DNA from 4 places in the Bradyrhizobium sp. HKCCYLRH2015 genome. Region 4 is predicted to be linked to each of the others. Evidence: predicted binding sites of a transcription regulator. Region 4 holds the regulator's gene; each other region holds the start of a gene.

What was found. Region 4 encodes LexA, which represses DNA repair genes until DNA is damaged. Its sites were predicted from a motif close to TGTTCNNNNTGTGTTCNG; they were not measured.
Region 1: ACQR1H_RS05995 (ribonuclease T2 family protein) is a predicted target of LexA. The motif match lies at 1,866-1,883, and genes of this name have one in related genera.
Region 2: recA (recombinase RecA) is a predicted target of LexA. The motif match lies at 5,913-5,930, and genes of this name have one in related genera.
Region 3: ACQR1H_RS17020 (PA0069 family radical SAM protein) is a predicted target of LexA. The motif match lies at 2,287-2,304, and genes of this name have one in related genera.

Annotation. Positions count from the first base shown of each region.
Region 1 covers NZ_JBNPUO010000002.1:409,216-416,517, reverse strand. The annotation lists gene ACQR1H_RS06015 (NAD(P)H-quinone oxidoreductase) at 1-180, shown strand, start outside; gene ACQR1H_RS06010 (DUF3617 domain-containing protein) at 227-775, opposite strand; gene ACQR1H_RS06005 (hypothetical protein) at 859-1,164, opposite strand; gene ACQR1H_RS06000 (hypothetical protein) at 1,333-1,791, shown strand; gene ACQR1H_RS05995 (ribonuclease T2 family protein) at 1,924-2,628, shown strand; gene ACQR1H_RS05990 (23S rRNA (adenine(2030)-N(6))-methyltransferase RlmJ) at 2,764-3,624, shown strand; gene ACQR1H_RS05985 (cold-shock protein) at 3,877-4,092, shown strand; gene ACQR1H_RS05980 (outer membrane protein) at 4,341-4,976, opposite strand; gene uvrC (excinuclease ABC subunit UvrC) at 5,220-7,286, shown strand.
Region 2 covers NZ_JBNPUO010000005.1:56,485-63,786, forward strand. The annotation lists gene ACQR1H_RS14290 (pyrroloquinoline quinone-dependent dehydrogenase) at 1-761, shown strand, start outside; gene ACQR1H_RS14295 (PilZ domain-containing protein) at 777-1,028, opposite strand; gene ACQR1H_RS14300 (PaaI family thioesterase) at 1,176-1,616, opposite strand; gene ACQR1H_RS14305 (hypothetical protein) at 1,888-2,184, shown strand; gene ACQR1H_RS14310 (hypothetical protein) at 2,296-2,541, shown strand; gene ACQR1H_RS14315 (DUF6894 family protein) at 2,881-3,120, opposite strand; gene ACQR1H_RS14320 (hypothetical protein) at 5,074-5,517, shown strand; gene ACQR1H_RS14325 (Lar family restriction alleviation protein) at 5,471-5,692, opposite strand; gene recA (recombinase RecA) at 6,022-7,110, shown strand.
Region 3 covers NZ_JBNPUO010000006.1:100,083-107,384, forward strand. The annotation lists gene ACQR1H_RS17010 (ribonuclease HII) at 1-542, opposite strand, end outside; gene ACQR1H_RS17015 (VOC family protein) at 619-1,068, opposite strand; gene ACQR1H_RS17020 (PA0069 family radical SAM protein) at 1,087-2,265, opposite strand; gene ACQR1H_RS17025 (phosphoketolase family protein) at 2,454-4,871, shown strand; gene ACQR1H_RS17030 (hypothetical protein) at 4,978-6,903, shown strand; gene ACQR1H_RS17035 (PEP/pyruvate-binding domain-containing protein) at 6,912-7,302, shown strand, end outside.
Region 4 covers NZ_JBNPUO010000014.1:639-7,940, reverse strand. The annotation lists partial or broken gene ACQR1H_RS31165 (ComEC/Rec2 family competence protein) at 1-285, shown strand, start outside; partial or broken gene ACQR1H_RS31160 (hypothetical protein) at 240-496, opposite strand; gene ACQR1H_RS31155 (hypothetical protein) at 672-1,112, opposite strand; gene lexA (transcriptional repressor LexA) at 1,403-2,101, opposite strand; gene ACQR1H_RS31145 (molybdopterin molybdotransferase MoeA) at 2,307-3,518, opposite strand; gene ACQR1H_RS31140 (LysR family transcriptional regulator) at 3,730-4,683, opposite strand; gene ACQR1H_RS31135 (MBL fold metallo-hydrolase) at 4,768-5,700, shown strand; gene ACQR1H_RS31130 (alpha/beta hydrolase) at 5,713-6,702, shown strand; gene ACQR1H_RS31125 (hypothetical protein) at 6,751-7,302, opposite strand, start outside.

The sequences.
Region 1 (7,302 bases), on a different contig from region 4:
TCGCTCGATCTCAAGCGGCGGATCGCGACCGAGCTGCGGCAGCGGATCTGGCCTCTTCTCGGAACGGCCATTCGGCCGCACATCGACAGCACCTATCGCCTGTCCGAGGCGGCCGCTGCGCATGCCCGCATGGAGACGGGCCGGCACATCGGGAAGATCGTGCTTTGCGTCCGCGAATGAGCGACGATCCACGTCGCTGCGCCCATCACGCGCAACGAGCGCCCGCCTACTGCTTCACGCCCGGGATCAGGGCCTTCAGCTTGGCCATGTCCTTGACGTTCATCTTCATGCCGCCGGGCATCACGATGTCCCCGGGCTTCTGGTCGGGCTTGCAGGCGCCGAGCCACTTGGCCTCGATCGTCATCGCGGTGTCCTTCACCCCGGTGCCGGCGGCGCCGCCCGTGACGCGCGACATCGTCTTCACCGTATAGGCCGAGTTGAAATCGCCCGTGATGTCGGCATGCGACGTCGTATTGATGCCGCCGAAATTGCAGACCGAATCGGAGACGTAGCCGGTCGCGGTCTTCTGGATGTCCTGCTTGGAGCAGACCTGCTGCGCCATCGGAGAGGCGAAGTTGTTCATCTCCTTGTCGGTGGCCGCGTCGGTGCAGTGCTGAATCGTCGCCTCCGGCAGCTGACCACCGGATCTGATCATCTTCAGCTCCCACAGGCCGGCCTTGCGCACCGGCAGGTCGACGGCCCGAGCCTCATGGCTCGCGGTCACGCCCAGAAGGCAGCAGGCCAACAGCCCGATTGCGATGCGTGTGCAGGTCATGTGCCCCCGTTCCGGCTCGTTGATCGATGCCAGAGCGAATGCCGCCAAAAGATGGCAATTAGGAGAACGGTGTTGATGGAAGGTCAGTAGAGCGTCCGCAGCGGCCGCTGCGCCGAGCCGTACGGTACCCAGCGGCAGGAGAACGAGACGTAGCCGCCGTAGCGCGCATCGACGGCGCTGAACTTCGCGACCTTGCCGTAGGAGGCGCAATGGTCGACCGCGAGCTGGCGCGCATCGGTGGTCTGGGCCAGCTGATAGGCGATGATGCCGCCGGTGTCGTTGGCCTTGAAGGGCGGCACCACGTCGGCCTGGGCGGACGCGGCAACCAGAACCATCCCAGCGGCCACGAGGCCTGCAGTCTTCACGAATCCGGCCATCAGCGTCCGCATTGCATTCTCCTCGATCTGGCCTGCCATTCTAAAGGTCCCGTGCGGTCAAGAAAAGAACACCGGCCCCGGGTTAACAGGACTAATCGTGGAGTGTTGCCGCGTTGCACTTGACCTCCTGTGGCCACCGCGGCACGGTCCACGCTCCCGGATCAGCCTTGCGGACGGCCCATGCGCGACTTCAGCTCAGCTTTCAAGACGTTCGGTGCCGCATGCGGCGCGCTGCTCGCGGTCGCGACCGCGCCGGTCCAGGCGGCCAACCCGCTCGAGATGAACTTCTGGCTGTCCGGTCCGAAATATGACGGCCGGGTCGCGCCTTGCGAGGCGGCCATTCCGACCATCGTCTCGCGATTCCAGGACAAGGAGAGCACCTTCTGGAATTCCTCGCTGACGATCACCGGCGTCGCCAATGTCCACGAGATCGCCTTCCGGCCCTGGCAGTCCGACAACATCCCGCGCCGCTTCTGCACCGGCAGCGTGATGATCAGCGACGGCAAGGCGCGCACCGTCAACTTCTCGATCATCGAGGATGGCGGCTTCGCCGGCTATGACCAGGGCGTCGAGTTCTGCGTCGTCGGCCTCGATCGCAACTGGGCCTTCAATCCGGCCTGCCGCGCCGCCAAGCCCTGATTCGCCTTTCCCGGCGCATCGCCCGCTCGCGCGAGCGGCCGGCTGACCAATGGCTGCCTCGGGGCAGCCATTTTTGTTCTTGAAATGTTCCCGCGCACTGGTAGGCTCCTGGCATTGTCCGGGGAGTATGCCATGTTCGATTGCCTGCGCCGACCTGCCGTCCTGTTGTCCAGAACGATCGCCTGCTTTGCCCTCTTGCTCGGTGTGCTCGCGGCTGGCTCCGCCGCGGCGCAGGACCGGCGCCAGAATGCGCCGGGCGCGTTCGACTTCTACGTTCTCTCGCTGTCGTGGTCGCCCTCGTACTGTGCCGAGGCGGAGGAGCGCGGCGGCCGCGGCAGCCGGTCCCAACAGTGCACCGGCCGGCCCTACTCGTTCGTCGTGCACGGGCTGTGGCCGCAATACGAGAACGGCTACCCCGAATATTGCGAGCAGCCGGCGCCGCGCCTGCCGCGCAACATCATGACCTCGATGCTCGACCTGATGCCGGCGCCAGGCCTGATCTACAACGAGTGGGACAAGCACGGCACCTGCGCCGGCATGTCGGCGAAGGCCTATTTCGAAGCCATCCGCAAGGCGCGGGCCGCCATCAAGATCCCGCCGGAATTTCTCGATCTCGCGGAAGCCAAGACAGTGACGCCGGCGGCGGTTGAGGAAGCCTTCATCAAGGCCAACCCCAAGCTCACGACATCGGGCATTGCCGTCACCTGCAATCGCACCCGGCTGAGCGAGGTCCGGATCTGCCTGTCGAAGGACCTCGAGTTTCGCAATTGCGACGAGATCGACCGGCAGGCCTGCCGGCGCGACGAGGTCAACATGCCGCCGGTCCGCGGCGGCTAGCGACGGCGAATCGGGCGACCGCAGCGCGTCGGCCTGCGGCCCTGTTGCGGCGGCGCTGATCCGCGGCTCTCCGAAAGGGCATGCGGCGCATCGACGGGGTACCCTTTTGACACGGAACGGCGTAACCCGGACGGCATGAACTACCGACACGCCTTTCACGCCGGCGGCTTCGCCGACGTCATCAAGCACATCGTGCTGACGCGCATCCTGGTCTACCTCCAGGAGAAGCCCGCTGCGTTCCGGGTGATCGACACCCATGCCGGCGCTGGCCTGTACGATCTCACCGGCGACGAGGCCACCCGCAGCGGCGAGTTCCTCACCGGCATTGCCCGCCTGCTGCAGGCGCGGCTGTCGGATCAGGTCTATGCGCTGGTCCAGCCCTATCTGGATATCGTCCGATCGTTCAATCCGACGGCCGAGCTCGTCGCCTATCCCGGCTCGCCGCTGATCGCGCGCGCGCTGCTGCGGCCGCAGGACCGCATGACCCTGTGCGAGCTGGCGCCGATCCCCCGCAAGCAGCTGATCGATCAGTTGCGCCGCGACACCCAGGCCCGCGTCGTCGATCTCGACGGCTGGGTCGCCCTGCCCGCCTTCGTGCCGCCGAACGAGCGCCGGGGCGTGGTGCTGATCGATCCGGCGTTCGAGGCGAAGGATGAGTTCGAGCGGCTCGCCGACCGCTTTGCCGCGGCCTTCGCGAAATGGACCACTGGTATCTACGTGCTGTGGTACCCCGCCAAGAGCCGGCGCGCCACCGAAGAGCTGAGCGATCGCATCGCGGCGCTCGCGGCCGCGGCCAAGCCGCCCGGCAAGGTGCTGCGGGTCGAGTTCAGTGTTGCACCGCAGATCGAAGGCGAGGCGCTGACCTCGACCGGACTGCTGATCGTCAACCCGCCCTGGACATTGCATGACGAGCTGAAGCTCATCCTGCAGGAACTGCAGAAGCCGCTCGGCCAGGGCGGCGCGGCGCGCTTCCGAATCGAATTCCCCAAAGCTTGAAACGGCTACTGGTCGAAAAGCCGTAGTCAATCGGCGCGGAACCGTATTATTGTGTCCGATTGTAAGACTGGCTTTACGTTCCGCTTCCGCGAATGGTTGCGGCGGGGTGATCAAGGCCTAACAAGATCCGGCGATCCGGCGCGGCGAGCGCTGGGCGTTAAGGTGGCCAACGCTTTCCGATCAAAGTGATGTCCGGTCGGACGCTGCGCAGGGCGCGCAGTGGAGGAAGCATTGCGGGGGAGGAGTTTCCCGATGGCCATGACTGGGACGGTCAAGTTCTTCAACGGTGAACGCGGCTACGGCTTCATCAAGCCGGACGACGGTGGACGCGACGTGTTCGTGCACATCACGGCGGTGGAGCGCGCGGGCCTGAAGGACCTGACCGAAGGACAGCGGATCAGCTTCGAGGTCGAGCCGGACAAGAAGGGCAAGGGCCCGAAAGCGGTGAACCTGGTGCTATCGTCTTAGGACGAGCCCGCCTGGCGGTCGTTCACGCGCCGGCGTGATTGCAACCGGACGCGCCTCGACGCCACCTCTTCGTTGGTTTGGAAGCTGTCGGCAGCGCCTGTGTGCGTGCACAGCATTGCCGGCTCGTACGTGCAGGCCGCGCGCGATGATGCACGATTGCACGGAGCGCTCCGACAAAAAAATCCCGGCCGCGCGAGCGGCCGGGAGGTTGTCGTTGGACGTTTCTTCTTCCTATTCCCTCGTTGCCATCAGAAGTGGAAGTTGATGCCTGCGCGCACAATTCCAAACCGATAGTCGTTCTTCGCCCCCGTGATCACGAAATTGCTGCTGTCGAGATCGACGTAGAGATACTCGATCTTGGCGGTCCAGTTCTGCGCCAGGCCGAACTCGGTGCCGGCGCCGAGCGTCCAGCCCACCGTGGTGTGCGATTCCGAAAGACCGAAGGTCTCGGCGCGCAGGCCGCCAAAGGCGAGGCCGCCGGTGCCGTAGAACAGGATGTTGTTGAAGGCGTAGCCGGCGCGGCCGCGCAAGGTGCCGAACCACGGGTTGGAGAACTTCCACGGCGCGAAGGTGTCGTTGGCGCCGGTCAGGTTGATGTCGCCCTCGGCGCCGAACACCCACGGGCCGTTCTGCCAATTGTAGCCCGCGGTCAGGCCGCCGGTGAGACCGGACGGCTTGGTCGGGTTGTTGCCGACGGTGCCCCACTCATAGCCCAGCGTGCCGCCGAGATAGGGGCCGGCCCAGCTGTAGGCGTTGAGGGGCTGGTTGACGGTGTAGGGCGCGCCGCGCCCGTAGCCGAGGTCCGCCGCCTGCGCCGAGACCGATCCGAGAGCCGCCGCGCCCAAGCCCGCCGCGGCGGCAGCACCGACCAAGAACCTGTTCATCGCTCACTCCACGCCACTCGCCGTCACCCGCCGGAGCATGCGCCGCGCGACTGTGCTGCGCGGGCCGGCGTGGTTACGGAACTCTCGCTTCTTTCGTGAGCATTTATCGAGAGTTTTAGGTTAAGCCGTTGTTAAGCCGGGTTACCCGGCCATTAACGTGCTTAACGGAGCGTTACCGCCCTGCCCTGTGCATGGCGCGATCGCAAGCTGGCGAGACGGCGCGGCAGCGCTTAATTTGCGGACATGACCACCCACAGCTCCGATCCACCCAAGGCGCCGACGCCCCCGAGCCGGCGTGGCGCCACGGCCGACCTGCCGCCCGAGGCCATCGACACGCCCGATCTCGACCCCGCCGCCTCGGCTGCAGACGAGGACGATGACGGCCGGCTGCCGGAGCTGGCCGAGGAGAGCCTGGAGGCCGTCGGCGAGGGCCCGCTCGCGATCGGCCACGCGGCGATCGAGAACGCGGTGCGGCTGGCGCCGACCTCGCCCGGCGTCTACCGCATGCTCAACGCGGCCCACGACGTGCTCTATGTCGGCAAGGCCAAGAACGTCAAAAAGCGCCTGTCGTCCTATGCGCGTGCCAACGCGCCGCTGCCGGCGCGCATCCTGCGCATGATCGCGGCCACCGTGACGGTCGAGATCGTCTCCACCACCACGGAGACCGAGGCGCTGCTGCTCGAAGCCAATCTGATCAAGCAGCTCAAGCCGCGCTTCAACGTGCAGCTGCGCGACGACAAGTCGTTTCCCTACATTCTCATCACCGGCGACCATTGGGCGCCGCAGATCCTCAAGCACCGCGGCGCGCAGTCCCGGCCGGGGCGCTATTTCGGGCCGTTCGCCTCGGCCGGCGCGGTCAACCGCACCATCACCGCGCTGCAGCGCGCCTTCCTGATCCGCTCCTGCACCGATTCGTTCTTCGAGAGCCGCACCCGCCCCTGCCTGCTGCACCAGATCCGCCGCTGCGCGGGTCCCTGCACCCAGGAGATCGATTTCCCCGGCTATACCGAATTGGTGCGCGAGGCGACCGACTTCCTGTCCGGACGCAGCCAGGCGGTGAAGGCGCTGCTGGCGGCCGAAATGGAGAAGGCGTCCAGCGAGCTCGAATTCGAGACCGCCGCCGTCTATCGCGACCGCCTCGCGGCGCTGTCGGCGATCTCCTCGCAGCAGGGCATCAACCCGCGCACGGTCGAGGAAGCCGACGTGTTCGCCATCCACCAGGAGGGCGGCTATTCCTGCGTCGAGGTGTTCTTCTTCCGCACCGGCCAGAACTGGGGCAACCGCGCCTATTTCCCGCGCGCCGAGAAGACGTTCACACAAGAGGAGGTGCTGTCCGCGTTCCTGTCGCAGTTCTACGACGACAAGCCGCCGCCGAAGCTGATCCTGCTGTCGCATGAGATCGAGGAGGCCGAGCTGCTCGCCGAGGCGCTGTGCGTCAAAGCCGGCCACAAGGTCGAGGTGTCCTGTCCGAAGCGCGGCGAGAAGAAGGACCTGGTCACACACGCGCTGACCAATGCGCGCGAGGCGCTCGGCCGCAAGCTCGCGGACACCGCGACCCAGAGCCGCCTGCTGGAGGCGATGACGACCACGCTCGGCCTGCCGCAGGTGCCGAAGCGCATCGAGGTCTACGACAACAGCCACATCCAGGGCACCAACGCGGTCGGCGCGATGATCGTTGCCGGCCCCGACGGCTTCATGAAGAACCAGTACCGCAAGTTCAACATCAAGTCGGAAGGGCTGACGCCCGGCGACGACTACGCGATGATGAAGGAGGTGCTGCAGCGCCGCTTCAAGCGGCTGGTGTCACCGTCGGAGAAGGATGTCGCCCGCGCGGCCAAGGAGGACGACGTGCCGCAATGGCCGGATCTCGTCATCATCGATGGCGGCCGCGGCCAGCTCAATGCCGTCCGCGAGATCTTCACCGAGCTCGGCGTCACCAATGTCGCGCTGATGTCGGTCGCCAAGGGCCCCGATCGCGACGCCGGCCGCGAGACCTTGTTCATCCCGGAGCGGGAGGCGATCAAGCTCGAGCCGCGCGACCCCGTGCTGTATTTCATCCAGCGGCTGCGCGACGAGGCCCATCGCTTCGTCATCGGCTCGCACCGCAAGCTGCGCAAGAAGGACATCCGCGAGGCCGGCCTGCAGGAGATCCCCGGCATCGGCCCGTCGCGCAAGCGCGCGCTGCTGCACCATTTCGGCACCCTGAAGGAGATCGAGCGCGCCTCGATCGCCGACCTCGGCAAGGTGCCGGGAGTGTCAGCCGAAAGCGCCCGCAAGATATTTGAGTATTTTCACAGCAACGCCAGTTGAAGGACGCCTTCTGCGC
Region 2 (7,302 bases), on a different contig from region 4:
CACCGACGACTCAGGGCACGCTGCTGTTTCCGATGACCGGCGGCGGCGTGAACTGGGGCGGCGCGGCGTTCGATCCCGTCCACCAGATCCTCTACGCCAATGTCAGCCGCGCCATCCACATCGTCAGGCTGATCCCGCGCGCGGAAGCCGACCGGATGAAGGCGCCGCGCGGTGTTGATTTTGGACTGCAGCGCGGAGCGCCGTTCGCGGTGACACGGGCGGTCGCGATGTCCAGGCTCGGCCTGTTGTGCAACCGGCCGCCATGGGGCGAAATGGTTGCGGTCGACCTCAAGGCCGGAAAGATCCTGTGGCGCTCGACCGTCGGCACCACCGAGGATCGCGCGCCGCTCGGGCTGGCGTTCAAGTGGGGCACGCCGCTCGTCAACGGCGTCGTGGTCACAGCCGGCGGCCTCGTCTTCACCGGCGCGATGGACGCCTATCTGCGCGCCTTCGACGCTGTCTCAGGTCAGGAGCTCTGGCAGGGCCGGTTGCCCGCGCCGGGCGTCGCCAATCCGATGACCTATCAATGGAAGGGCGAGCAATTCGTGGTGATCGCAGCGGGGGGGCATTCGGAGGCGGGAACGTCGCTCGGCGACAGCGTCGTGGCGTTTCGGCTGGCGCGGGATGGCGAAGGGCCCTCGCTATGGTCACGGACGATTGATCGCCCCGGCGGACGGTTTGCCGCCGGTGTGCTGCTCGCGGCCATTGTGCTGGTTGGTCTGTTCGTGGCGTTGTGGCGATGGCGCCTGCGGCGGGCCTAGCCCTCCGCACCGCCATCAGTCGAATGCGACGCCGATCCGCTTGTCGTGGCTCCAGACTGCGTGGCAGCGCCGCGTGAACTTGTCGGCCGGGATCACCAGCGTGAAGGCTTCGGGCAGACCGACCGGGCTGACCACCTCGACCCTGGCGCCGGTATCGGACATGTTGCGGACCATGCAATCGACCGCGCCGCCGCCGTCGAACGCCAGCCTGCCCTGCTTCAGCACCCGATGCCTCGGTGCAATGCGCTTGTCACTCGTCTCGCTCATGGCCTGTAACCCGGTGCCGAATGACGTCACCTTTCGCGTCAAAAGCACCTAAAATAAATCACGCTCGCGTTTCGATCAGATGAATCCGGCCCGCGAGGCCCGGGCCGTCGCCTTCACGTTTCGTTAACCCCGGCCGGGCCGCGCGGATCAGAGCATCGCGAAGGCGCTCGACACCATGGCCACCGGCTTGCCATCGCCGGCGCTGGTCAGTGTGACCCGGCCGAAGCTCATGGTGCGGCCCATCCGCACCACGCGCGCATCCGCCAGCACGTCGGCGGATGCAATGGCGCGCATGAAATGCGTGGTCTGGTCGACAGTGGTCATCGGCCGGTAGCCGCCGCTGGCGGTGACCATCCCGATCACCATCGCGGTATCAGCAAAAGCCATCAGCGCCTGGCCGCAGACAACGCCATTGTCGCGGCAGAGCCGCGGCGAGAACGGCATGCGCAGGATGGCGCCGGCTTCGCCCAGCTGGGAGGGCGCGATGTCCTCGACGATCAGGCCAAGATCCTTGATCCAGGGAGCGAACACGTCATCGAGGATTCGCCTCGCGTCGTCGATGGTGAAGTTCGGGGTCTCATTCGGCACGCGCGGAGGTCCTCCCATGGTCTTGTCGATTTGTCTCGTCGACTTTTGTCGCCGCGATCGGCGGAGCCGCCGGAATGTTGCCGCAGAGCGGCGGCTTGAAAAGGCCGGAGTTGGAAAACTATGATGATGGCACACCGTGGAACAGACGGCAGGTGCGCGCAGACGGTGCGGCCGCGAACATCCCGCCTGCGGTCCACCGTTTCGGCACAGTGTCGCGGGCTTGGCGCATGGCGAGGCGATGGTATAAGGCGCCTCTACCGGGGAGTAACCAATGAAGAAGCTGATCGTGACGATGGCGGTCGCCGTGCTGGCCGGCTGGGCGGTTCCCGCGATGGCGCAAATGCCCAATATCAACCTTCTCGCCGACGGTCCCTCCAAGACGCCCGAGGAAAAGGAAGCTGAAGCGGCGCGGGAACAGGCCTACAGGGACACCATGCGCAAGATTCCGGATGCCAAGACGAGCGCCGATCCCTGGGGCAACGTACGTGCGGCGGAGCAGCCCAAGGCGGCGCCTGCCATGAAGACCACCGCGGCCAAGAAGCCGAAGGCTGTCGGCAGCACCAATTGAGATTCATCGCGTTCGGGTCGGGCGGGCTCTGACCCTCCGGGCCGATTGCGGACTCGGATTCCTCGCGGCCCCGTCTATATTGACGGTGTGGCAGCGCGTTGGAGTTCGTCGATGGGGATGCGGCCCCGGGACATTGCCAGCCGGATGGCGGCCCGGCGCCAGAAGGGCGCCGCACAGGCTCGCGACGGCTACGTTCGCGACACGTTCACGCTGCCGCGCGAGCAAGCGCGCGCCAAGGCCCGCGACTATCTGACCCGCTATCCCAAGGCCGGCTACATGAGCGCCGTCGAAAGCTGGCGCGAGCTTCCCGACGGGGCGATCGAGTTCACGATGCGGCGGCTTCCCAGCGCCGATTGAACGATTCCGACAAGCGCCTCATTCCTTTTCGCCAAGAAGCTTGCGTGTGTCGCGATTGATGAAATGAAGCCGCGTGCAGGCCTTGCAGACCACGGTTTCATAGGAGCACGTGGGATCGCCTGGCTTCGGCTCTTCCAGCCAATGCTGCACGTTCATCCCCGTTCGCGGACATTTGAAGATCAGATTACCCATACAAATTTAAATGTCTGCCAGGATGCAGACAGGCATTTTGATCTCGATCAAGCTCGGCTGCCGAAATGACGCGCAGTCGACCTCGCCGGCCACAGGCTGAGGTTGTGATTCTCGTCGGTGACAATCCACAAGAGGCCTGGCGAGCCGTCAGGCCTGATCCAGCGACTCGGCGACGATCCGGATGCGGAAGACCGGCTGCCGTGCCTCGTCGAGCAGCTCCATCTGCCATTCGGAGTTTTCGGCGAGCTTGCGCGAGATGCTGCTGGCCATGTCGGCGCAGACGGTGGTCATCTCTTTCCAGGCTGCGTTGCGGTCGGCGCACTCGGTCCCATACTCGGACGCGCCTGAGAAGTGGCCGTTGCGGATACGAAAGAAATAGAGCGGCATTGCCAAAACCGGTGAGCCCTGACCGCCCCAGGCCGCTGGGTTTGATGTACGCACCACAAATGGAAGCGCAAAACCCACTCGGATCAATTCCGGTAAAATACGGTCGGTCGCGCTGTTCGCTTCGGTTAGGCTGATTGCCGTTGGTGATGTGCGGCGCAACCGGGCACAGCGAAGGCCGACGAATGAGCCTCGGACCGCCGCGGTCCGAGGCTCGGCGTCAACGTCGTAGCTTCCCAGCAAGGGCAGTTCGGCAATGACACAATTAAATTAGTACGAAACCTGTCGGCGTGCCTTGCGTCAGATCAAGGTTGCAATCTCGATCAACCGCCGCGGGACGCACTTGGCTGCGGTCGAAGATCCGTTCCGGCACGACTGTCAGTCGGTAGGCAATCTGCGTCGCGCCGTCGACCATTTCCAGGAGTTCGTCGCAGGCCGGACAACGCCTCTCTCCCGTGGCGCCTTGCTGCGAGTGAAGCTCGATCCTTTGAAGGCCGGCCCTGCAGGACGGACACGTCACGTCATCTCTTGTCATCGCCGATATGAAGCGCAGCGCCCGCAATCCGTTCCCCGACATCACGACAATGACGGAGGGAGATGCATCCCGAGCGGAGCTATCAACGTCGAAAGCCCCGGACGTCGTCCGGGGCTTTCTTTCGGCGCGGATGGTTTCAGGGCCGTGCGCCTACGGGTGACGGAGCCTGCAAATGTTGGAGCTGGCAGGCTGCAAGGGATCGGTCGACGCCGCATCACTGACAATACATCACGGACAATACGGGTCAGCCATCATCGCAACGAACAAACAAATCCGGGGCTGATCAAAAATTTGCTCAGACGTACGACAACCGCGATCCTATAACGCAACCCAAAGTTTATGACAATGGTTTGTGGCTTGAAGATGTCGTGAGCGCCGGCGTGCCGCGTGATGCGGATCACGCGGGTCTTGTCCGGGCCATTCCTCAGGCCGGCATCAGGAGCTGCGCGAATGGCGCGCTAGCCCATCCTCGGGCATGGTCCGACACAGGGGCGTTCGAGGTTCGTCGTTTCATCTGTCGCTCGTCATATGGCGGTCGTCGAGCTGCTCGGATGCCGCTTGGTGCGGAACTTCATGGCCGGACTCTGCTTGCAGGGCGGCTGCACATCTGCATCGAAATCGTGCGTCTGCACGCACGATGAGCCGAACAAAAGCAGAAGAGGCGAGGGAACTTCGTTCTTCTCAGGAGAACCACGGACCGTGCGATCTACGCACGCGTGTAGGAGTTTGGTAGTTTCAAGGAAAAGTCTTGACGAGCTCGATCGGTCCGACGATCGCGGCATTGAAGTCGGCGAGGTCAGAGTGGGGTGTACTGGTCGCGCTTCCATGTTGGGATGGCTCGACGCCGTTATGCTTATTCCCCGAAGCGCCAACAGTTCGTCCAGCTACAGGTGACCGATGCGGATGCTGACCATCGTCCACACCCCACACTTTAGCGCATGATGGTGGTGCGCATGGATGGTCAGGCGATAAGTGGAACGGATGCTCTTCTCTCGCGATACGCGCATGGTGGTGATTGCAATTTGCGGGCACGAACAATTTTTAGCTGAGCATCGGATCCCGCATCCGATCGGTGAGAACGTTCGGAGTACGAAGCGGCGACCGTATTTAAATACCGCAAATTAGTCGCGAGTAGTTAGGCTCATGCTCTCCTATCAAACTCGTCAATTTGTAATTGCGGCCTTCTCTTGAAAGAGCCTAAGCTGTGGCAATGTTTCGAAGTATCCGAAGTTGTTATTCTGCATATATTGGTCGGGGGTACTATGGAAGGATTTAGTGAGTTTGAATCATTGAGATGGCAAATCGAAGCTAGGTCGCGTATTCAGAAGCTATTATTTAAGATTTGCTGTTTTCTAGAGCGATATTCGGAATTTCCAAGTGAAGCCGAAGCGCGAGATGACTACTGGGGAAGGATGGCGTGGATGGTCGACGCTTCGTTCTCCCTTTGGCGTTCAGCCTTTCTTACGGATGTCTCCCGTGACCGCAAGATCGTTTTCGAGCATATGAAGGAATTCGTTAGAAAGGTTCTCGAGCAGAATGCGATAACATTTGCTGATGATCATAGGCTTCGTGCTTTGGCAGTGGGGTATTACAACGCCAACGCTCGATATCGAATTGAACGCTTATACGAGAACCACCCAGAACTGCTCGATATCCCAGCGGTGGCGAAAGTCAGCGAACTTTCCGGTCGGGATCTCGCGAAGGAAGACCAAGCGGTTCTTTGGGACTTCTATTTCAACGCGCTTGAGCAGACGTTCGATTGGTTTGAAAGTAGCTGGATCAAAGTGATGCGGCCGGGAAACGCTAAAAAGCAAGATCCTAACGTCGTCGGCGATTCCAAAGCAGAGCAGCATCCTTCTCAGTAGGCCCGACTACACTTGGATGTACGTAGCATTCCTGCGCTGTGCAAGCGATGGATACGCCTTGGCCTGATGCCGCGCTGACTTCCGGCGGTTCCCCACAAAAAGGACAATCTAAAACCAATATGTTCGTTGCGCGCCGACTGTTGATCGTACGAAAATCCTGCAAGGCTACGGTCATGGCGAGGTCCTCTACAAGTTAACGCCAACGTTTCGCGAAGCGTTCCAGATGTTGGATGCCAACTCCTGACCAAAAGATAATAGAAGACAGTGACTTTGTTCAGAATGCGCCCCAACGCTACCAATTTCGAGAATCTTAGCAAGAGGGGGGTGCTAGCAAAAAACTCAAGGTTTAGTGGTGCCAAAAAGCGGAAGGTTCGGTGGCAGGCCGGGAAAAGCAAAAGAACATATTGCGAACAAAGAACGGATGGAGTACATTCACCTCAAGATTGCTGGCCGACCTCGTTAACCGTTTGTCCATCTCGCGAATCCCCGCCATAAGGAGCGCCAATGTCCGCCACCGCCCTGCGTATCGTCGAAGGTTCCTCAATGGATAAGAGTAAGGCGCTCTCTGCTGCGCTGTCCCAGATCGAACGTCAGTTCGGCAAGGGCTCGGTGATGAAGCTGGGCAAGAACGACCGCTCGATGGATGTCGAGACGGTGTCGACCGGCTCGCTCGGGCTCGACATCGCGTTGGGGATCGGTGGGCTGCCGAAAGGGCGCATCGTCGAGATCTACGGTCCGGAATCCTCGGGCAAGACCACGCTGGCGCTGCACACGGTGGCGGAAGCGCAGAAGAAGGGCGGCATCTGTGCCTTCATCGATGCCGAGCATGCGCTCGATCCGGTCTATGCGCGCAAGCTGGGCGTCAACATCGATGAGCTCCTGATCTCACAGCCGGATACGGGTGAGCAGGCGCTGGAGATCTGCGACACCCTGGTGCGTTCCGGTGCGGTCGACGTGCTGGTGGTCGACTCGGTGGCGGCGCTGGTGCCGAAGGCCGAGCTCGAAGGCGAGATGGGCGAGTCGCTGCCGGGCCTGCAGGCCCGCCTGATGAGCCAGGCTCTGCGCAAGCTGACGGCCTCGATCAACAAGTCCAACACGATGGTGATCTTCATCAACCAGATCCGCATGAAGATCGGTGTGATGTACGGCTCGCCGGAGACCACCACCGGCGGCAATGCGCTGAAATTCTATGCCTCGGTCCGCCTCGACATCCGCCGCATCGGCGCGATCAAGGAGCGCGACGAGGTGATCGGCAATTCCACCCGTGTGAAGGTGGTGAAGAACAAGCTGGCGCCGCCGTTCAAGCAGGTCGAGTTCGACATCATGTATGGCGAGGGCGTCTCCAAGATGGGCGAGATCCTCGATCTCGGCGTCAAGGCCGGCATCGTTGAGAAGTCCGGCGCCTGGTTCTCTTACGATAGCCAGCGTCTCGGGCAGGGACGTGAGAATTCGAAATCGTTCCTCAAGACCAATCCGGACATGACCGCCAAGATCGAAGCCGCGATCCGCCAGAACTCCGGCCTGATCGCCGAGCAGATCCTGGCCGGCAATGCCGAGCGCGACGCCGACGGCGAGGAGCCGGCGGAGGAGTAGAGCTACGACGGCGGCGGGTGCCATGGACGTCGTGTTGCCGACGTTCCGGCGCCCGTTTGCAGAAGTGTGGTGTTCTGCCGAAATCTGCGTTGCTGCATGACCAATGCAGTGAGCCCGGGTTTCTGAGCGCCGGATACGATCTTCAGCGCGAATAGTCGAAAGCGTGCGGGCGGACGAGCGGACCGGATCCGC
Region 3 (7,302 bases), on a different contig from region 4:
GCCTCGCACGCGCAATCGACGTCGATGCGGTCGCGACCGTCGACGAACACGTGCTTCGGCGCCTCGGGCAGCGCCCTCACGGCGCGAGACAGCGCCCACAGCGAGGCACGCAGGATGTTGTCGCGGTCGATTCGGGCCGGCGAGGCGACGGCCACCGCAAACGCAGACGTCTTGCAGATCTTGTCGAACAGCGCCTCGCGCTGCTCCGCGCTCAGCCGCTTGGAATCATCGAGCCCCTTCGGAATGCGCGCGGGATCGAGAATCACGGCAGCAGCGACCACCGGACCAGCCAGCGGCCCCCGTCCCGCCTCGTCGCAGCCCGCGACCGGCCAGATCCCCTGCTTCAGCAGCGCACGCTCCCGCCGGAAGCTCGGCGGCGCCACCGCGATGACGCCCTTGCCGAGCTTGGCGGCGGTCTTGCCCTTGGCGCTCTGCGGCGCAGGCTTGGTCCCGGCCTTTGCAGCGGCGCTCTTCGCCACGGCACCGCTGGCGGCCTTCGCCCTGCCCGGTTTCTTTGACTGATCGCGAATCATGGCCGGCATGGTGCGGAACGGCCCGCGGCGGTGCAACCCGAACGGACCTCAATTCCCCGCTATTCGCACCCTCTCCAGCAACCGGCTACGCCGGCAGATGCACCCGATCATCGTCGCCGACATCGATTCCCGGCGCCACCACCACTTCCCAGACATGACCGTCCGGATCGGCAAAATAGCCGCTGTAACCGCCATAGTCGGTCCGTTGCGCGAGCTTCAGCAGCAGCGCGCCCTTCTCCACTGCCGACGCGAGCGCCGCATCGACCTCAGCCTCCGAACGGCAGTTCCATGCCAGTGTCACGCCGCGGAATGCCTGCGGCCGCGGCGTGTCCGGCACACCCGCGTCGTGGGCGAGCGCGCTCCACGGGTACAGCGCCAGCACCGTCCCGCCAGTGTCGAAGAATGCCACTTCCTCGCCGGTCGCGCGGAATTTTCTGACGAAGCCGAGCGATGCATAGAAGGCGATGCTCCGCCGCATCTCGGATACACCGAGTGTGATGACGGTGAACCGCGGGATAACCGCACCTGCACTCATCGCGCCACCTCCACACAGTCAGAACAGGCTGAGCTGCTGCCCGCCGCCCTTCGGCCGGACGAAATGATCGGTCGTCAGCTTGGTCCGGCGCTTGTTCAGCCCAAGCTTTTCGCAGGCGATCTCGAAGCGGCGGCCGATCATCCAGGCCATCGGACCCGTGCCCTTCATCCGCGTGCCCCATTGCGAGTCGTAATCGCGGCCGCCGCGCATGTCGCGGATCAGGGTGAAGACGTGGCGGTAGCGGTCGGGATAATGCTCGAGCAGCCATTCGCGGAACAGGTCGCGCACCTCCAGCGGCAGCCGCAGCAACACATAGGAGGCTTCCTTGACCCCGGCATGGGCGGCGGCATCGAGGATGCGCTCGATCTCGCTGTCATTGAGCGCGGGGATCACCGGCGCCACCATCACCGTCGTCGGGATGCCGGCCTTGGACAGCGCCTGCAACGCCTCCAGCCGCTTCGATGGCGTCGAGGCCCGCGGCTCCATAGTGCGCGCCAGCTTCGGATCCAGCGTGGTCACTGATATCGCGACCTTCGCCAGGTTCTTCTTGGCCATCCGCGCCAGGATGTCGGCATCACGCATCACCAGCGCCGACTTCGTGACGATCCCGACGGGATGGCCAACCTTTTCCAGCACCTCGAGGATGCCGCGCATGATCTTCCGCTCGCGCTCGATCGGCTGGTAGGGATCGGTGTTGGTCCCGATCGCGATCATCCGCGGCTCGTAGCCGCTGGCCGCGAGCTCCTTCTCCAGGAGCGCGGGCGCATCCGGCTTCACGAACAGCTTGGATTCGAAGTCGAGGCCAGGCGACAGCCCGAGAAACGCATGGGTCGGCCGCGCGAAGCAGTAGACACAGCCGTGCTCGCAGCCGCGATACGGATTGATCGAGCGATCGAAACCGATGTCTGGCGAGTCGTTGCGGGTGATGACCTTGCGCGAGGTATCGGTCGCGACCGTGGTCTTGAACGGCGGCAGATCTTCGAGGCTCTGCCAGCCGTCGTCGAAGACAACGCGCGCCTCCGCCTCGTAGCGGCCGCTCGCATTGGATTGTGCACCCCGGCCGCGGCGCCGGCCCCGTTCGATGGCGACCGCGAGTTCCGGGAAGTCCTTGTCAGGACCGAAAGAAGGCGCGCCCGCCGGCTCGGAGGGCACCGGGACCGGCGGGCGCTTGAGGGCATGTGAAGATGCTCGGCTCATGGCCAAGACATAGCACACAAAAAGAACATTACAAGAACAAAAGAGAACATCTGCGTGGTGGTTCTGAGCCGGCGCAAGGCCAACCATCACATTCCCGTTCTATCCTCGCAGCGCACTGGAACGGGACGGTGCGGCGTTACTCTAATGCACTCTCCCGCGGGCGCGAAGCGGACGGCAAGCGAGGTTACATGAACATCACGTCTTCCCACCAGACGATCCCGGCCGATGATCTCGACCTGCTCGACCGCTACTGGCGTGCGGCCAATTATCTCTCGGTCGGGCAGATCTATCTGCTCGACAACCCGCTGCTGCGCGAGCCGCTGAAAGCGGAGCACGTCAAGCCGCGCCTGCTCGGCCACTGGGGGACGACGCCCGGACTGAATTTCATCTACGCCCATCTCAATCGCGCCATCCAGGCCCAGGATCTCAGCGTCATCTATATCTGCGGTCCCGGCCATGGCGGTCCGGGCATGGTCGCAAACACCTATCTCGAAGGCACATACAGCGAGATCTATCCGGATATCACGGGCGATGCCGATGGCCTGCGCAAGCTGTTCCGGCAGTTCTCCTTCCCTGGCGGCATTCCGAGCCATGCGGCGCCGGAAACGCCGGGCTCGATCCATGAAGGCGGCGAGCTCGGCTACGCGCTGGTGCACGCCTATGGCGCGGCGTTCGATAATCCCGATCTGATCGTGGCCTGCGTGGTCGGCGACGGCGAGGCCGAGACCGGCCCGCTCGCCGCGTCCTGGCATTCGAACAAGTTCCTGAACCCGGCCCATGACGGCGCGGTGCTGCCGATCCTGCATCTCAACGGCTACAAGATCGCCAATCCCACCGTGCTCGGCCGCATGGGCGACGCCGAGCTCAAATGCCTGTTCGAAGGTTACGGTTATGAGCCGCTGTTCGTCGAAGGCGCCGAGCCCAAGGCGATGCATCGGCAGATGGCGGACGCGCTCGATGTCGCGCTCGCAAGCATCCGCTCGATCCAGCAGAATGCGCGTCAGCCGGATGCAACGATCCAACGGCCGCGCTGGCCGATGATCGTGCTGCGCAGCCCGAAGGGCTGGACGGGCCCGAAGGAGGTCGACGGCCTCAAGGTCGAAGGTTTCTGGCGTGCCCACCAGGTGCCGATCGCCAATCCGCGCGGCAAGCCGGAGCATCTCGCGCTGCTCGAAGCCTGGCTGAAGAGCTACGAGCCGGACACATTGTTCGACGCGCAGGGCCGGCTGATGCCGGAGCTGCAGGCGCTGGCGCCGAAGGGCGCGCGGCGCATGGGCGCCAACCCGCACGCCAATGGCGGCTTGCTCAAGCGTGAGCTCAAGCTCCCAAACTACCAGCATTTTGCGGTCGACGTGTCCTCTCCGGGCCAGACCATCGCTGAAGCCACGCGCGAACTCGGCAAGTTCCTGCGCGACGTGATCACGCTGAATGCAGAGACACGCAACTTCCGCATCATGGGCCCGGACGAAACCGCCTCGAACCGGCTCGATGCCGTGTTCGAGGTCACCGAGCGGGTGTGGATGGAGGGCATCGAGCCCTACGACGTCCACCTCGCCCATGACGGCCGCGTCATGGAGGTGCTGAGCGAGCACCTCTGCCAGGGCTGGCTGGAAGGCTATCTGCTCACCGGCCGCCACGGCCTGTTCTCCTGCTACGAGGCGTTCATCCACATCGTCGATTCGATGTTCAACCAGCACGCCAAATGGCTGAAAGTGTCACGCGAGCTGCCGTGGCGGCGCCCGGTCGCGTCGCTGAACTATCTCCTGACCTCGCATGTCTGGCGGCAGGACCATAACGGCTTCAGCCACCAGGATCCAGGCTTCGTCGACCTCGTCGCCAACAAGAAGGCGGACATCGTCCGCATCTACTTCCCGCCGGACGCCAACACGCTGCTGTGGATCGCCGACCACTGCCTGCGCACCTATGACCGCATCAACGTCATCGTCGCCGGCAAGCAGCCTGCGCCGCAATGGCTGTCGATGCAGGATGCGGCCATCCATTGCGACGCCGGCATCGGCATCTGGTCGTGGGCCGGCACCGAGCCCGCCGACGAGGAGCCCGACGTGGTGATGGCCTGCGCCGGAGACGTCCCGACTTTGGAAACGCTCGCTGCCGTCGATCTGCTGCGCAAGGAATTGCCCGACCTCAAGATCCGCGTCGTCAACGTCGTTGACCTCATGACCCTGCAGCCGAAGCAGGACCATCCGCACGGCCTCAGCGACCGCGACTTCGACAGCCTGTTCACGACCGACAAGCCGGTGATCTTCGCCTATCACGGCTATCCGTATCTCATCCATCGTCTCACCTACAGCCGCACCAACCATGCCGGCATGCACGTGCGCGGCTTCATCGAGGAAGGCACCACGACGACTCCGTTCGACATGGTCGTGCTCAACGAGCTCGACCGTTTCCACCTCGCCATCGAGGCGATCGAGCGCGTGCCCGGCCTCAGTGTGTCGGCGGCCCATGTGAAGCAGAAATTCCGCGACGCACTGATCGAGCATGCCCGCTACATCCGGGCGCATGGCGAGGACATGCCCGAGATCCGCGACTGGGTCTGGCCGAACAGCACCGGCGGCACCACGCCGACACAGGCAGGCGACTGACGTCGCCCGCACACCTTGTGTGACGGTTCGATGAATGATCCAACGCAAGGACTTGCGTGCGGTGCTGAGGCACGGTGACGGCATCGGAAACCTGATCGACGCCGTCATGAAATCCCAGATCATCAAGGAGCTCGGCGAAGCCGACATCCTGCTGCCGTCACTGATTGCCGACGGTCTCGCTGCCAACGACCGTGTCAAGGTGCGCATGAGCGCGCTGCAGGCCGCCGCCCAGCACGCTCAGGCGCCGGAACAGCGGCCGACCGATCTCTCGACCGAGTGCCGCGCCGCGCGCATCGCACCGGCTGATCTCGCGAGCCTGATCGGCGGCGCGCATCGCACCGCGACCGGACGCCTTGCCGCTCCCGGTCTCGCCGCGCTGATCGGTGATATCGAAAACGATACGCGCGCGATGATCCGCGCGGTCAACGCCGGACGAAGCTCCGAGGGCCAGTCTGCCGAACGCCGGCTCGGCACGATGCAACGCGCGGGCCTGCTGACGATAGGCGACGAAATCGATTTCACGCGCGTCGCGCGTCTGACTGGCGCCCAGGAAGAAGCGGACAGCCTGCACCGGCTGGTGATGGATCTCCACAAGGCGCTCAACCGCATCGCCGCCGACTGCGCCGAGGACACGCTCGACGGAGCTCATGTGTACGGGCTCGCCGCTGACGACAAGCCCGCTGTCGTCGCCTTCATGCGTGGGCTCAACGCGACGCGCGCACTCAAGTTCGACCATCCCGGCCTGGACACGATGGCGACCCGCGCCGGCGAACGCCTCCTAATCCAGAACGACATCGGCACCACCGATGCGCATGTCATGGTGATCGCGGTCCAAGGTCTGACGGTCACGGTCACCTACACCGACGTTCACCTCGCCCGCGCGAAGTTCTTCGTTCGCCTGTTCGATGGTTTCGCGGCGACCTGGAGCGGTCTCGACCGTCACACCGGGACGAACCTCGCGGACGAGAACGCGTTCTACCTGGTGACCGGCCAATTCCAGGGCAACACCGCGCAAGCGCGCGACGATTTCCTCACGGCACTCGGCGCCGCGCTGGTGTTCCTGATCGACTGGAACAAGGCCCGGAAACTGCTGCGGACCTGGCTGTCCAAGGATGATGCGATCAGACTTCTCGACTGGGCGGCGCGCAACCGGATCGGCCACCGCGCCTTCCTCGAGCTCGGCGGCAACGAACTGTTGGGTGCGGCCGTCCGGAACGCGGCGCCCCATCGTATCGGCTTCGGCGAACGTCTGGATCGCGCCCTGGGCCGCACCGCTGCAGTCGAATTTCTCAAGGCCGCGTTGCGTGCTGCGACCGAGGGCCTGCAGGCCGGCCGCTCGGTGCGGCTGGTCCGCGACCAGATCGAAGCCGATCTGGTGCGGCATCTCGATCGTGCCGACGGTGCGCTGCTCGCGATCGTGATGCGCCAGCTCGGCCTGGCCCACGACCTCGCCGCCGCGCTGAACCGCGATCTCAGTGCGCTGCAGTCCGATGTTTCCGGCGACCGCAAGCTGCTGGCCGCACGCGCCAGCAGGATCGAACAGAAGGCCGACCGGATCGCGATCGAGGCCCGCGAGGAGATCACGCGGCTCAAGGCCGAGCCGCTGATCGCGCAACTGGTCGACCGGGTCGAAGAGGCCGTCGACGAACTCGAACAGGCGGCGTTCATCGCCTCGCTCGCGCCGGCTGCGATGCCGCCAACGCTGTCGGCGGCCTTGGCCGAGCTCTGCAAGGTCGCCATTGGCGGGATCGAGGCGGCCGCGAGCGGCCTCGCCGCCGCTGCCGAGGTGCCCGAAGGACGGCGGGCGGATTCCGATGATGCGCTCGCCGCCGTGCTGCGCCTCATGGACAGCGAACACGCGGCCGATGCGCAGGAACGCGCGATCACCGCCCTCGTGTTCACAGCGGGCTTCGACGTCGCGACATCGCTGTCCGGGCTGGAGCTGGCGCGCGCCATCGAGCGTGCGACCGACCGCCTGGCGAGCTTCGGACATCTGCTGCGCCAGTACATCATGATCGATCTCGCGGGTTAGGAACTGCCATGTCCATCATTTGCATTTTCGGCACGAACACCGAGCCATGCTCGGCCGAGACCGTCGGCGCCAAGGCCGCCAATCTGGCGCGCATGGCGACGCTCGGACTGCCCGTGCCGCCGGCCTTCGTGCTTCCCGTCGAGCTCTGCGCCGACATCATTGCGAACCAGGCCGATGCCGAACGGCGCCTGCGCGACGGCCTGCGGGCGGGCATCCGGTTTCTCGAACAGACGACCGGCCGGGTCTTCGGCGATCATCGCCGGCCCTTGCTTGTATCCGTCCGCTCCGGCGCTGCGCGATCCATGCCGGGCATGCTCGACACCGTGCTCAATGTCGGCTGCACCTCGGCTGCCATGCGCGGCCTGATCCGCAGCACCGGACGGCCGCGCCTCGCCTTCG
Region 4 (7,302 bases):
GATTGCGCCCGTGTCGCGCTGATCGTCACCGCGCGCGCCGCGCCGTCATCCTGCGCGGCGGCCGTGATCGATCGCGAGCGGCTGCGGCAGCAGGGCGCCTTGTTGCTGGTGCAGCAGGGCATAGGCTTCGCCGTGACGCCGGCGCGTGCCGGCGGCACCGACCGCCCATGGTGGCCGGCGCCCGCCGAGGCCGGCGAGTTCGACACGACGCTGACGCCGCGTGCGCCGGCCGCGCGGCTTCAGGACGCGACGCCGCCGGAGACGGAGCAGGGCGAGCAGGATTGAGCGCCGGGCAGCTCGAAGGTGCCGAGATGATACTCGGTGTCGTCTGGTCCATCGAACAGCGAGGGCCCTTCGACCAGCGTGAACGCAGCACCCGGATAGCGTTGCCAGATGGCGACGTCATCAGCCGTGACCGTCAGCCATCCGAACGCAAGCATATAGCGGCCGGGCTCGGTGATCGGCCGGCCTTGTTCCAATCGATCTTGTTGACCACGGCAGCAAGCTCCCCCGGCAAACAATGCCGGCCGAGGGATGTCGTTCCTATCCGATGCGATGCCGGGGCGTGAGATTCGCCCGAGAGGACTTTGCGCTTGCAGAACCCAAGTTGACCAAGTCTCCCACCTTCGAAAGCGCGCTCACGACCGACAGAAATGCCGACGCGCAGACCCTCAGGTGATGCTGATGCGGCGAATCGGTGTGGCCTGCGACGTCGGCACGTCCTCGGCGATGTCCGGGCGGCGCTCTGCCGGCTGCTTGCTGACCGGCAATTGCAGCACGGTGACGCGCTGGCCCTCGCAGAGCTGGGTCACCAGCACGTGGCGGCCGTCGGCGAACTCGATCGCGTCGTGATGGCGATCGGGAATGTGCGTCTCGATGCTGTTGAACTTCGCGACGCGCTCGCGGATCGTCCGGGTCCAGAGCCAGCGGCTGTCGTAGCGGACGTCCTCGGCGAAGGCCAACTCGGTGCCGGGCAGCATGCAGACTGCGACGGTCGGCTCGCTCTCCAACGCGAAGCCGCGGGTGGCGGTGCCACGGAAGGTCATCGAGATCAACGTCTCGCCGACCTTGGCGGGACGGGACGCAACCGCATGGAGGCTGTAGTCACACATCGGATCGCTCCTCGTTGAGAGATAGCCGACCCACGCTCCCCCCGGACAGGCGCAGGCCTCTATCAGAGTGGACATCGATGGTGATGTTAGCGCGCGCTTCGCGGCAATTCTGCGCTGATCTGCATCGCGTGTGCCCGCGGCCGATCACAAGCGTTTGAGCATGCCGCGCTGCACATCATGAAGTGCATTCGCGTGTGGCGTATTTTGCTGGCTGCTTCCAGCTTGGCTGGCTTCTCGCTCGGCGGCGACAGCGCGTGCGCCCGCCGCCGATCGACCGATCCCATTCGCGATCAGTACTTGCGGTACAGCCCGACCAGCTTGCCTTGGATCTTCACCCGGTTCGGCGGCAGGATGCGCACCTCGTAGGCGGTGTTGGCCGGCTCGAGCGCGATCGATGCGCCGCGGCGGCGGAAGCGCTTCAAGGTCGCTTCCTCATCGTCGATCAGCGCCACCACGATGTCGCCGGTGTCGGCGGTCTCGTTGCGCTGGATCAGCGCCATGTCACCGTCGAGGATGCCGGCATCGACCATCGAGTCGCCGCGCACCTCGAGCGCATAGTGATCGCCGTTGCCGAGCATGTCGGCAGGCACGCTGATGGTGTGGCTGCGCGTCTGCAGCGCCTCGATCGGGGTACCGGCGGCGATGCGGCCCATCACCGGCACCGCGACAGGGCGCTCGCCATCGTCTAGCGCGGGAGTGCTGGTGCGCACCTTGCCGAGATTGCCTTCGATCACCGACGGCGTGAAGCCGCGACGGTTGCCCGCGGCCTGCGACAGCTCGGGCAGCTTGATCACCTCGATCGCGCGGGCGCGATTCGGCAGCCGGCGGATGAAGCCACGCTCCTCGAGCGCCGTGATCAGGCGATGAATGCCGGACTTCGAACGCAGATCGAGCGCATCCTTCATCTCGTCGAAGGACGGCGGCACGCCGGCTTCCTTGAGCCGCTCGTTGATGAACCGCAGAAGTTCGTACTGTTTGCGCGTCAGCATTTCGACCTGGTCCCCGGTTTGTTGTTGTCCGAGTCCAGGAGCTGCGCCTTGAGCACAAGCCGGCTGAGAGCGCCCTGGAGTCGGACCGTCATCGCGTCGCCCGCAACATACTAAAAACAAATCATGAACGGACACTATATGTTCGATGTGTGTTCCGCAATCCTAAAAATATGATGAACGGACCGGGCTTTACCGGGGAAGCGGCTCAGTTCGGCAGGCGCAGGATCTCGCACGGGCTGCCGGCAGGCGCCTTCGGCGCAAACGCCGGCCGGATCACCAGCGCCTGCGACAGCGCGAGGTTCCCGAGCAGCGACGAATCCTGCTGGCTCACTGGGGTGGCTACCAGCGTGCCGTCGGCGCGCTCCTCGAGCTGCGCCCGCAGATAGTCCTCGCGCGAATCGTTCGCCCCCAACTCGCGGCCGAGCAGGGCGGTCTCGCGCGGCATCACGGCCTCGTCGCGGCCGAGCAGGCGCCGAATCAGCGGCACCATGAACAGGATGGCGCAGACATAGGACGACACCGGATTGCCGGGCAGTCCGATCACCCTGATGTCGCCGAGCCGTCCGTGCATCATCGGCTTGCCCGGCCGCATCGCGATCTTCCAGAACGCCATTTCGACGCCCTCGGCCTCCAGCGCCTGCTTGACCAGGTCGTGATCGCCGACCGAGGCGCCGCCGGTCGTGATCAGGACGTCGGCCTCTGCCGCGCGGGCGCGCCGGATTCCAGCGACCGTCGCCGCCATCGTATCCGCGGCGATGCCGAGATCGATCGGCGTCGCGCCCTCGCTGCGCACCAGCGCCCGCAGCGCGTAGCCGTTGGAATAGACGATCTGCCCCGGGCCGGGCGTCGAGCCCGGCATCACCAGCTCGTCGCCGGTGGCGAGCAGCGCCACCTTCGGCCGCCGCCGCACCGGCAGCGCCGGATGATTCATGCTGGCCGCCAGGGATAGGTCGCGGTCGCTGAGCCGGCGCCCGGCCTTCAGCAGCACCATGCCCTGGTGGAAGTCGACGCCGGCCGGCCGGATGTGCCGGCCTGTGATCGCGGCCTCGGTGATCACGACATGGCCGTCCTCGGCGATCGTGTCCTCCTGGATCACCACCGCGTCGGCGCCTGCGGGGACAACGCCGCCGGTGAAGATCCGCGCCGCCTCGCCGGGCCCGACCACGCGATCGAACGGCCGTCCCGCCGCGACCTCGCCGATCACCTTCAGCCGCGCCTTGGCCTTGGCTGCGTCGGCCGCGCGCACCGCATAGCCATCCATCGCCGACATCGCCTCGGGCGGCTGCGTCCGCAGCGCCGCGAGGTCGCGGGCCAGGATGCGGTGATAGGCCTCGTCCAGCCCGACCATTTCCTCAGCCAGCGGCTCGGTGCCGGCGAGCACCGCGGACAACGCATCGGAGACCGGCATCAGGGCCATGGGATTACCTTCGGACGAAGACGGGCAGATCGACTGAATCGCCTTCTAACCGAACGCGCACGGGGTGGCCAAGAGCCTAAGCCGCTCCCGGCTTTCCGATCGTCTGAAGGTGCGTCGCGTGGCCCGCCGCCTCACGATCGCGCGAGAGACTCTGCAATCATGCCGGGGGGCAGTCGCGATCTGCTCACGTGCACACGGAGTCCCGACGGAGCTATCCGGCAGCCGCGCGACAGGCGGCGCGCTCGGTGGTGTGCAGGATGTCCGCCACCATGTTCCGCAGCCAGACCGATGCCGCGTCACGATCGAGCTGCAGCGGCCAGACCATCGAGACCGCCGGCAGCCGCAACTTCAACGGCGCCGGACAGAGCGCCAGCCCAAACCGGGGTCCGTAGAGCCTTGCCATCCGGGTCGGGATCGTGGTGATCACCGGTGACGCGGCCACCGTCGCCAGCACGCTGAGGAAATCCGAGGAGGCCGAGACCACGTTGAGCTCGGTGCCGATCTCATCCAGCGCCGCCTCCAGGCAGCCCTGCAGGCTGTTGGTCAGCGTCACCAGTGCGTGCGGAAGCGACAGATAGGCATCCAGGCCGATCGGTGTTTTCATCGCGATGCGCTTTGGATTGTAGACGCAGCTCAGCGCCTGCTCGAACAGGAACTGGGATCGGTGCCGCAGCGCCACCGCCTCGAAGCAGCCGACGCCGACATCCAAGGCGCCCTCGTCGAGCAGACGATGCACCTCGTTGCGTTCGGTCGGACGGCTGAGAAGCCGCACGCCGGGCGCCGTTCGACGCAGCTCCGCCGTGAGTTCGGGGATCAGCAGCAGCTCGACCTCGCTCGAGAATCCCAAGCGGATGGTGCGCTGCTCGGTCGCTGGGTCGAACTCCGGTGCGGCGTGCAACGCAGCCTGCATCTGGGCCAGCGCCGCCCGAACCGGTCCGGCCAGCACCGCAGCCTTGGGGGTCGGCTGCATGATCGTGCCGACGCGGACGAACAGCTCATCCTGCAGCAGCACGCGAAGCGTCGACAGCGAATGGCTCATCGCCGGCTGCCCCACCTTCAGGCGCGCCGCCGCGCGTGTCACGCTGCGCTCCTGCATCAGCGCGTCGAACGCGACCAGCAGATTGAGGTCGAAGGAGCGAAGATCGAAATGATCGATGGACTGCATGAGTTGGATCGATTTGAGGAATGCATGACCTAATCGTAGATCTCGGCCCAGACAAGATCACCGTTCGGATCGAGGCCGCCAAACATGCAGGACATCACGACCTATCGCGTCGGGGACGCCACCATCAGCAGGATTTTCGAGATCGGTCTCGATGCGGTCGAGGGCGAGTTTCTGTTTCCAGGCGTGGACGCCGCCAGCATTGCCCGCGAACGCGGCCGTTTCGGGCCGGGATCGGTCGATCCGCGCACGGGATCGCTGCGCCTGAGCATCCATAGCTGGCTGGTGCGGACGCCGGAGCGCGTGGTGCTGATCGACACGGCCACCGGCAACGACAAGGAGCGGCCCGGCGCGGCCGTTCTGCATCGCCTGAACGAGCCGTTCCTCGACCGATTGCGGGCGGCCGGCGTCGCCCCCGACGATGTCGACCTCGTCCTGATGACGCATTTGCATGCGGATCACGTGGGCTGGAATACGCAGCTTGCCGATGGCCGCTGGATGCCGGTGTTTCCGAACGCCCGGCACGTTTTCTCGGGCCGAGAGCGCGCCTATGTCGCCGCCCTCTCGGCTGGCGACGGCTCGAACGCCGCGATCAGGGACGCGGCCGGGCTCGGACCCATGCTGCATCCACCGATGCCGGGGGTCTACGAAGACAGCGTGCTGCCGATCGTCGAGGCCGGCCTCGCGCGCGAGATCACGGTCGATGGCAGCGAGGTCGTCGACGGCTTCCGTTTTGTGCCGAGCCCCGGTCACAGCATCGATCACGCCTGCATCAGCTTCAGCTCGCGTGGCGAGCGCGCGCTGTTCTGGGGCGATGTGCTGCATCATCCGATGCAGGTCGCGCATCCGGACTGGAATTCGGTCTATTGCGAATTCCCGGAGGCGGCGCGGACCTCACGGCTATGGGCGATGAACCATGCCGCGGAGACCGGCTCCCTCGTGTTCACCACCCATTTCGCCGAGTCCTCGGCCGGGCGCGTCAGCCGCGACGGCGACCGGTTTGCCTGGCACTTCGCCTGATCCGAGATGGCCATGATCGATAATGCAACGTTCTCCTCGCGCATCGTTTCCGAGCGCCGCCTGATCGAAGGTCCGGTGTCCGACGTCCAGCTTCAGCTCATCAACAAGCGCCGGCACGACCTGCAACGCTTCTCGGCCGAGCGCACGCTGGTGATGATGCACGGCGCCACCTTTTCGTCTGCGAGCCTGTTCGACGTCGCGGTCGATGGCGCCTCCTTCATGGATGTGCTGGCGCAGGCCGGCTACGACGTCTGGGCCGTCGACGCGCGCGGCTACGGCGGCTCCAGCCGGCCGCCGGAGATGTCGCGCGCGCCAGAGGAAGGTTCTCCATTGGCCAATGCGTGGACCGCCGTGGACGATTTCTCTGCCGCAGTGGATTTCATCCGCCGGCATCGCGATATCCCGCGCGTCAATGTGCTCGGCATGTCCTGGGGCGCCACGATCGCCGGCATGTTCGCGAGCGCGGCGAACGCGAAGCTCGAGAAGCTGATCCTGGTGACGCCGCTCTGGCTGTCGAGCGAGCCGCTGCGCATCGACGCCGGCGGACCGCTCGGCGCCTATCGGATCGTCACCCCGCGCGCGTTCGAGGCGGCATGGCGCGGCGCCGCTCCGGAGCACGCGCGGGACAAGCTGATTCCGGACGGCTGGTTCGAGACCTGGGCGCAGGCGACGCTCGCGACCGATCCGGACTCGCCGTACCCCGACGCGATCCGCGCGCCCTCGGGCGCGGTACAGGACGTCCGCGCGCATTGGACCGCGGCCAGGCCGACCTATGATCCCGGCAGCATCAACTGCCCGGTTCTCCTGCTCTCGGCGGAATGGGATGTGGATGTCAGCTTCGAGATGGCGCACGACCTGTTCGTTCGACTCGCGAGCGCGCCGTACAAGCGCCTGGTCGAGATCGGCCAGGGCACGCACATGGTCCTGATGGAACGGAATCGACAGCAGGCGTTCGATGCAGTGATCGGATTTCTCGACGAACGCGCCGTGCCGGCGCGTTGATCATGGCGCGGACGATCTGCAACGGGCGGACGGCTTTCGTGCGGTCTGTTAGAGCGGATGTCGAATCCAGACATTCGGCTCGACATAGGCGGCATGGTCGTGCGCGACCGACGCGAGCACAGGCACGAGAGCACAGGGGATCTCGATCTCACCCGATCGATCGAAGGTCACGCCGGTCCATTGCGACCACTCGGCGAGCGTGCCGACGATGGTCATCGAGCACGGCGCGATCTTGACGATCTCGCCGCCGATGCGGATGTGCGTGCGCAGCCAGGAATCCGCGAGCTGGCCGTCTTCGCGCCGCTGATCGAGATAAGCGCGCATCGGCGTCCGCGGCACCAGATGCTTCTGGTTCGGCCGCACCGGCGCGTACAGCTCGGCAAAGCCTTTTGCGCGCGCGCCGTCCTTCAGCGCCGCCAGCATGGCGAGCGAGCTGCCGGGCACGCGCGCCTTCGGCAGCAGCGCGATCTCGAGCGCGCTCATCGTCGTCGGCTGCCGCCCCAGCAGGCGATCCTCGTGACCCCAGCGGATCACCTCGTCCCAGCCCGCATCCGGCAGCGTCCGGCGGCCCTCGATGCCAAAGGCGAAGGGAATGGCGAA